One region of the Chryseobacterium sp. MA9 genome, then DNA from elsewhere that is predicted to be linked to it. Evidence: riboswitches for the same ligand, from Rfam matches in the RefSeq annotation. Region 1 holds a riboswitch; the other holds the start of a gene.

Region 1 (4,428 bases):
TATCAAGATCTCATTAACGAGAGAAGAAATTGCCAATATTATCGGTACCGCTACAGAAAGTGCCATCCGTCTGATATCAGAATTCAAACAGGATAGTCTCATTGAAGTAGACGGAAGAAATATCAAGATCTTAAATCACGACAAACTCATGAAACTCGGTCACGTAGTTTTATAAATCATACAAAAACTTAAGTCGGCTCAAGGCCGACTTTTTAACTTTTAAAAATAGATAAATTATGTCTGTTCACTCTGAAATTAAAAAAGTTACGACTGAAACCTTGCGTAAAATGAAATTCGACAAGGAAAAAATAACAATGCTTACAGCCTATGATTTTACCACAGCAAAGATGGTAGATGCAGGTGGAGTAGACGCTATTTTGATTGGAGACTCTGCAGCGAATGTAATGGCTGGTTTTGAAACTACATTGCCCATTACGCTGGATCAAATGATCTATCATGCTCAAAGTGTGGTAAGAGGAACCGATAGAGCTTTGGTGGTAGCAGATTTACCTTTCGGAACTTATCAGAGTAATCCTGAAAAAGCACTGGAGTCTGCGGTAAGAATGATGAAGGAAGGTGGAGCACATGCTGTGAAAATTGAAGGCGGAAAAGAAATTTCCAAGTCTATCAAAAAGATCATCAATGCCGGAATTCCGGTAATGGGACATTTGGGATTAACACCACAGTCTATCTATAAATTCGGAACATATAAAGTAAGAGCTAAGGAAGAAGCAGAGGCTGAAAAACTGATTGCTGATGCACAACTTTTGGAAGAATTAGGATGTTTTTCAATCGTATTAGAAAAAATTCCGGCAGAATTAGCTAAAAAAGTAACTGAAAGCATTTCTATCCCAACCATCGGAATCGGGGCCGGAGCAGATTGTGACGGACAGGTTTTGGTTTATCATGATATGGTAGGGATGAACAAAGGTTTCAGCCCGAAATTCTTAAGAAGATATCTTGACCTTTATACAGAAATTACTGGAGCTGTTGCTCAGTATGTAAAAGATGTGAAGAATGTAGAGTTTCCAAACGAAAACGAAAGCTATTAATCCATGCAGAATCAACAATCTATCCAGGGAATATTATCTATCGCAGCACTGATTTGTCTTGCTGTGGGATGGTTTAATTTATTTTCCCCGGAAATCAATCATTTACTTTCAAGAAAAGTCTTTTATGTTCTCATAGGAGCGAGCTTCTTTATTCAGGCACCCCTGCTTACCAATAAAAACTTTGTATATGCAATGTATGCTGCTGCTGCAATCTGTGTATTGGGTGCATTCATTCCGGAAGGTTCAAAACTTTCAGCCGTTAAAACTGTAGGTCTTCTGGCAGGAATTATCCTTTCTTTATCCAATAGAAGAAGATAGACGAAAGAAATATGAAGGAGCAGATTATATATGAAGACAACCATCTTCTGGTGATTAATAAAAAGGTTGGCCAGCTTGTACAGGGTGATAAAACCGGAGATGAATCACTATTAGAATCCATCAAGAATTTTATAAAAATAAGAGATGCTAAGCCGGGAAATGTTTTTCTCGGCTTGGTTCATCGTATAGACCGTCCTACATCAGGACTGGTAATATATGCAAAAACGTCCAAAGCACTTTCCCGTTTGACACAGATGGTGAAAAACCGCGAAGTGAAGAAAACGTATTGGGCTGTTGTAGGAAAAGAAATGATTCCACAAACTCAAAGGCTGGTACACTATTTAAAGAAAAACGAAAAGAATAATAAAGCCATTGTTTTTCCAAAAGCTACGGAAGGAGCAAAAGAAGCGATTCTGACTTATAACGTGATCAAGACTTTGGATAATTACCTGCTTCTTGAAATAGATCTTGAAACTGGAAGACACCATCAGATCAGAGCACAATTATCTAAAACAGGAATTCCGATCAAAGGTGATCTGAAATACGGAGCACCACGTTCCAATCCTGATGGAGGAATCAATCTTCATGCAAGAAAGCTGGAATTTATTCATCCTGTTACTAAAGAAAATATTGAAATTACAGCTCCGGTGCCGCAGAATGATGCGATTTGGAGAGCTTGTGAGGAACAATAAGAGAAAAATAAAAATAGGCTGGGAGTTTTACACTTTCAGCCTATTTTTTTTGATTAAATAATTTCCAAATTCCATTATCGGGTTTCAAACAGTGTATTACAAAAAATTTTGCACATTCTAAAAAAATGTCTAACTTCGTTCCCAACTTTAGGGGTGTCTGTATCAACAGACTGAGACTTTACCCTTTGAACCTGATCTGGATCATACCAGCGTAGGGAAAAGTAGATGACTTTTGCTGTACATTCTATTGTACAATAATAGCCATTCCTAAAGTATATTTAAATTATTAGGAATGGAACTTATAATCAACCACACCCGAAAAACATTTGATGTACTTCCCGAAAATCTGGAAGCATTACTGGCTATGGAGCTGCCCGGAAAGAAAAAAGGCATCGCTGTAGCTCTCAACAATCGCATTATTCCCCTGTCAGTCTGGGCGGAAACCATCCTTAATAACAACGATTCAGTTTTAATCATTACTGCCACTCAAGGTGGTTAATTCTCATATTTAATACCAATATTTATGGCTCACTCCATTACATGTTCGCCATTTCCGAACTCAAAGAAAATCTATATTGAAGGTACATTACACCCTATCAATGTAGCAATGCGTGAAATACAACTTAGCCCAACCAAACTGACCAATGGCGGCTTTGAACATAATGCTCCGGTAACCATTTACGACACTTCAGGTCCTTATACCGATGAAAATGCAGTCATTGATATTCAGAAAGGACTTCCAAGAATCAGAGAACAGTGGATTCTGGACAGAAATGATGTGAATATCCTGGACGGAATTACATCTGAATACGGAAAAGCTCGTTTAGCAGATCCACGTCTTAATGAATTAAGGTTTTCCTATGATCATAAACCTAAAGTAGCACAGGAAGGAAAAGAGCTTACCCAGCTTTACTATGCAAAACAGGGAATCATCACTCCGGAAATGGAATATGTGGCAATCAGAGAAAATCAAAGAATAGAACAGCTTGATTCCGTATCCAAAGAAATGGCTTTTCAACATCCCGGACATAGTTTTGGAGCCAATACTCCGAAAAGCAAGATCACTCCGGAATTTGTAAGAGACGAAATTGCTGCCGGAAGAGCAATTATTCCCAATAACATCAACCATCCGGAAAGTGAGCCGATGATCATCGGAAGAAATTTCCTGGTGAAAATCAATGCTAATATTGGAAACAGTGCCGTTTCATCCAGTATTGAAGAGGAGGTAGAAAAAGCGGTATGGGCCTGCCGATGGGGAGCTGATACCATTATGGACCTTTCAACCGGAAAAAATATTCATGAAACAAGAGAATGGATTATCAGAAACAGTCCGGTTCCCATTGGTACTGTTCCCATCTATCAGGCATTGGAAAAAGTAAAAGGAGTTCCGGAAGATCTTACATGGGAAATTTTCAGAGATACCCTGATTGAACAAGCTGAACAAGGGGTTTCCTACTTCACGATCCATGCAGGCGTTTTGTTGAGATATATTCATTTAACAGCGAAAAGAGTAACCGGAATTGTTTCCAGAGGAGGATCGATTATGGCGAAATGGTGCTTATTTCATCATAAAGAAAGTTTTCTGTACACTCATTTTGAAGAGATCTGCGAGATCATGAAGAAATATGATGTGGCTTTCTCTCTGGGAGATGGTCTTCGTCCCGGATCTATTGCAGATGCCAATGATGCCGCTCAGTTTGCAGAACTGGAAACTTTAGGTGAACTAACCAAAATTGCCTGGAAACACAATGTACAGGTAATGATTGAAGGACCCGGACACGTTCCGATGCATATGATCAAAGAAAACATGGAAAAGCAATTGGAAGAATGCCATGAAGCTCCATTTTATACCTTAGGGCCTTTAACAACGGATATTGCACCGGGTTATGATCATATCACGTCCGGAATTGGAGCAGCAATGATCGGATGGTTTGGCTGTGCGATGCTTTGCTATGTAACTCCAAAAGAACATTTAGGTCTTCCGAATAAAGAAGATGTAAAAGTTGGGGTAATTACTTATAAGTTAGCTGCACACGCAGCAGATCTGGCAAAAGGTCATCCCGGAGCTCAATACAGAGACAATGCATTAAGTAAAGCAAGATTTGAATTCAGATGGGAAGATCAGTTCAACCTTTCATTAGACCCTGAAACAGCAAGAGCTTATCACGATGAGACACTGCCGGCAGAAGGAGCAAAAATTGCCCATTTCTGTTCAATGTGCGGGCCGAAATTCTGTTCGATGAAAATCACTCAGGAAATACGTGAATCTGCAGAACAAGGAATGCTGGATAAATCACAGGAGTTTATCGAAAAAGGGAAAGAAATTTATATATGATCCTAGTTATCACTACTGAATTGATTCTCCC
Region 2 (4,428 bases), 2.4 Mb from region 1:
AACTACAAATTTAGAAGCTCCCAAACCTCTCTGGATCTGAATATTGCTCGCAATGTCTGCCAACCCGGTCCAGTTAGACCAGTATACAGTACCTCCCTGCATGTCATTCACCGGTTGCCCGTTGATGATCACTGCAATGTTTGCCCCATCAAAACCTCTCATGTTGATTCTGCTGTCTCCAAAACCTCCGCCCACTTTGGTAACATACACGGATGGGGTAGACTTCATAATCTCAGGAAATTCTCTGTTTCCTAACTTCTCCTGAATTTCTGCTGCCTTGATGGTGGAAACTGCAACAGGAGTTTTTCTTTCTTTGGCTGTTTGGGAAAGGTTTCTACCAACCAACATCACCTCATCAATAGATTTTGATTTCTCTAAAGAATCCTTCGTACTCTGCCCGTAATAAAGGGCGGCCGTAGGTAATACAAGCGCTATAATTAGTCGCTTTTTAAAAATAATGCTCATGAAATAAACTAGCGTGTTTGAATTTAAGGCTGCAAAGATGGATAATTATTTTTGAATTAAGTATTAAATCTTGATGAAGTGACTTCCTATTGTGTGCATATAATGCATTATTACTCATTTTTTTTGAGTGTATTAATTATTTCAGATATTTAATTTACAATTTGTTATAAAAGTGAATTATCATAAACTGGAAGTGTATTTAAATGCATAAAATAATTATGTGATTCCTGTTAACTTCATCACTGTTTGCCTTTTCCTGAATGATTTCTGTTGGCTTGATTTATTTTGTATCATTTTAAGTAAATTTGTAGATATAATTTGTATCATTATTGGTTTTCTCAGATAGCAAAAAGTTTTATAGAAAACCTATGAATAATAAAGTATAGCTATACTTTAATAGAGAAGAATCAATTTATTACTTAAAAGTTAAAAAATATGACCCAGCTTAGTTTGTTTGATTCAGAAGATTTGTATGAATTTCCAAAAGATCTTCTGGAGTACAGAGAACATTTCCTGAATCAGGAAGAGGCTGACCTGCTTAAGATTCATCTTCTTGAAACGGCTCCCTGGAAACAAAGAAGCCAGAAAATGTATGATAAGACGGTACTCACTCCGCGTTTAACAGTATGGTATGGAGATGAGGAAAATGCTTATCCTTCGGGTAATGGTGAATTGGAGACCAATCCATGGATTCCTGAACTGCTTTCTTTAAAACAAAGAATAGAAGAAACATTTGGATATCAGTTCAATTCTGTATTACTTAATCTTTACCGGGATCATAATGACTCTGTTGCCTGGCATCGGGATAAAGAAAGCAGATATGGCAGCCGTCCGGTGATTGCATCTTTAAGTTTAGGACAGACAAGGAATTTTGATTTCCGGAAAAAAGATCATCATCAGAGTAAATACAGCCTGCCTCTTCCTCATGGCTCATTGCTGATTATGAAAGGAGATCTGCAGGAACATTGGGAACATCGGATCGCTAAATCTGTAACTTCTATGAAGGAACGTATTAATCTTACATTCCGGTTGGTTCGTCAGCTGTAGAATATTCATTTTAAAGGATAAATAGAAGAATTATATTTCAAAATAAAAGGCTGAACTGCTTTCTTTTTCCACAAAAAAGCTGCACCTTTGCCTCAACAATGGGGTGCTACAGATAACAGTGGCTGAGATGATACCCAGGAATATATTTCCACACCTGATCCGGATAATGCCGGCGTAGGGATTGCTTACTTATCATCTCATCATTTGATTTCCAACAATTAATATGATGCAGGACATTTTAAAACAAATTACCTTACCGGAATGGTTCGGAGTCTTATTTTCAGTGATTCAGGTTTTACTGGCCCGTAAAAACAATGTCAACAACTATCTTTTCGGAATTGCAGGTATTTTGCTTACGTTGTATGTGATGCTTACCTCCAAGCTTTATGCTGAATTTACCTTAAATCTTTATTATCTGATTATGAGCATCTACGGATGGCTGTACTGGAAATTCGGGAAACAGAAATCTGAAATGCAAATCTCTGTGACCTCTGCTTCTGAAAAGTGGATCACCGGAGGAATTGTTCTGGGAACCTTTAGTTTATTTTGGTTCTTTCTTACTCATTTTACAGACTCGGATGTTCCCGTTTGGGACTCCTTAGTAAGTGCTTTTGCCTGGGCAGGAATGTGGCTCATGGCGAGACGGAAAATTGAAAACTGGGTAATATTGAATGTAAGTAATATTATTTCTATTCCCTTAATGATTCATAAAGAATTATATCTCTATGCTGTTTTAACTTCATTTTTATTTTTAGTGGCTATTTCTGGATATATAGAATGGCAGAAAATCATTAAAACCAAGGCTAATGCTGAGTACTAAAGACATCAGACAGGAACTTCAGGGAGCTTCTTTAATTTCTGATAAGGTGATACAACATATTCATGATGAAGGACTGCTTAAGATCTGGGTTCCCCAAAAGTATGGAGGACTCGGCTATCGTTTTGCAGAAGGACTTAAAGTATTATTTAGTTGGGCTGAAACCGACGGAAGTTTTGGCTGGATGCTGACGCTTTGTGCCGGAGCCAATTATTTTTCCAGAAATATTAAACCTGAAGTTGCTCAGTTACTGTTTTTCCATTCTAAAACCTGCTTTGGAGGAAGCGGAATGGTTGGCGGAACTGCAGAAAAGCAAAATGATAATACCTATCTGATTAATGGTTTATGGAATTTTGCAACAGGAGCACCTCATCTGACCCATTTCACATTGAATGCCAGAATTACAGAAAACGGGAAACCAATAATTGATGACAATGGCAATGAGATCATTCACTCATTCATTGCTCCGAAAGAACAGACTGAAATTATCCCCAACTGGACATCTATGGGAATGAAAGCCAGTGGTACATATTCCTTTACCATCGAAAATGTTATCGTAAGCGAAGATTACAGTTTTGTGTATGACCATTTTTTCACAAATGATATTCTGGACAGCATTCCGTTTCGGGTTTTTGCAGATTTGACACTTTTGGTGAATTATCTTGGAATGGCTTCTCATTTTATTGAAGAAGCACAACTTATTCGTCCTGAGATCAATTTCAAAAGTTTCACAGAGTCTGTTGAAAAGCATTTAAAAAAAGTATTAACCATTGCCAGAGAAGTAGAAAATATACTCGGTGATCACAAAGAGATTTCTGAAGATCAACAACATGAGATTCATCAATATGGAGTAGAGCAGGTTCATAAATTATCCCATCAAATTCTTTCTGTTTATACACAGCTTGGAATCCGCGCAACAGATACCAATTCTGCAGTGTATCAGGTGTTTTGTGATTATTTTACAGCCGCAATGCATTCCAATTTCAGACCTTCCGCTGATAATTTGGATTTTTCTTTCTGAGCAGAAAATATATCTGTGAAAATCCGGTGATGAGTTATTGCTAAGGATTTAAACTTAATATAAATTTAATACGATTGCCATAGCTTTTGGATACTTTTGTACCACCAGTTTTGAGTTCAAAGACGTATTAAAGAATGGATCATTTTAAAGAAATATATTCCGGTTACAAGCACAGGGTGTATTTCTTTGTGGCAAAATATCTTTCGGAAGAAGAGGATATTGAAGAAATTGTTCAGGATATTTTTATGCACGTCTGGAAGTATTTATCCAAAGCCCATTCTCCGTCAGAAATCGAAGCACTTATCTTTAAATCTGCCAAACAGGAAATCTCCAATTTCTACCGTAAAAGAAAAATGATTTTCGTTCCTCTTGAAAACTCGCAGGAAAGTCAGGATGAAGAAAGCTCAGAAATTGAAAAACAGGTACAGCAGGAAGATCAGCTTAAAAAAATAGAAAGTCTTCTGGAACAGGTTCCCGAAAGAAGCCGCGAATTTTTCATCAAAAATAAAATCCAGAATCTCAGTCTTTTTACCATTGCTCAGGAAAATGATATTTCTAAAACAGCCGTTGAAAAACATGTTAACAAGGTTCTGAAATTTCTGAGAGCGAATTTGAATTTTTTCTTTTAGGTTATTCTGAACATTCCAAATTTCTTTCCATAAATCTGGCTTCAGTCAACTTTAGTCCAATATGAACAAATCGTTAAATCAAAAAAATAGAGGTTGACGATTGTATACTTCCTGCGTATTCTCTAATAAAGATCAAACAGGAGCGTATGGATTTCGAAAATCAATGGAAATCAGTTAAAGATGAAAACAGGAAAATGAAAGATTCAGCAGATCAGCGAATCTGGAACGGACTTGAAAATAAAATCCGATCAAGAAACAATGCAAAAAGGTTTTTATGGGCAGCAGCTCTTCTTTTACCTTTATTTACACTGATTACTTTATTTTCCACTGGGAATGAAATGAAATCTTCGGAACATCAGCAAATGGTTTTCAGAGCAGAAAAGATTCAAAAAGAATTTACATTATCTGATGGAAGTATCATTACACTGGAACCTGAAAGTGAATTGAGA

The links. Region 1 has a riboswitch for thiamine pyrophosphate ahead of thiS (sulfur carrier protein ThiS). Riboswitches for the same ligand answer to the same signal wherever they lie in the genome.
Region 2: it holds a riboswitch for thiamine pyrophosphate, as region 1 does, so the genes downstream of both, pnuC (nicotinamide riboside transporter PnuC) here and thiS (sulfur carrier protein ThiS) in region 1, are expected to answer to the same signal.

The regions. Positions count from the first base shown of each region.
Region 1 is NZ_CP075170.1:3,089,890-3,094,317, reverse strand. Features, by position in the region: gene KIK00_RS14040 (Crp/Fnr family transcriptional regulator) at 1-175, shown strand, start outside; gene panB (3-methyl-2-oxobutanoate hydroxymethyltransferase) at 237-1,052, shown strand; gene KIK00_RS14030 (hypothetical protein) at 1,056-1,370, shown strand; gene KIK00_RS14025 (RluA family pseudouridine synthase) at 1,382-2,062, shown strand; TPP riboswitch at 2,202-2,297, shown strand; gene thiS (sulfur carrier protein ThiS) at 2,355-2,561, shown strand; gene thiC (phosphomethylpyrimidine synthase ThiC) at 2,586-4,397, shown strand; gene KIK00_RS14010 (thiamine phosphate synthase) at 4,394-4,428, shown strand, end outside.
Region 2 is NZ_CP075170.1:733,316-737,743, forward strand. Features, by position in the region: gene KIK00_RS03310 (TonB-dependent receptor) at 1-465, opposite strand, end outside; gene KIK00_RS03315 (alpha-ketoglutarate-dependent dioxygenase AlkB) at 901-1,512, shown strand; TPP riboswitch at 1,602-1,710, shown strand; gene pnuC (nicotinamide riboside transporter PnuC) at 1,736-2,332, shown strand; gene KIK00_RS03325 (hypothetical protein) at 2,319-3,350, shown strand; gene KIK00_RS03330 (RNA polymerase sigma factor) at 3,485-3,979, shown strand; gene KIK00_RS03335 (FecR family protein) at 4,126-4,428, shown strand, end outside.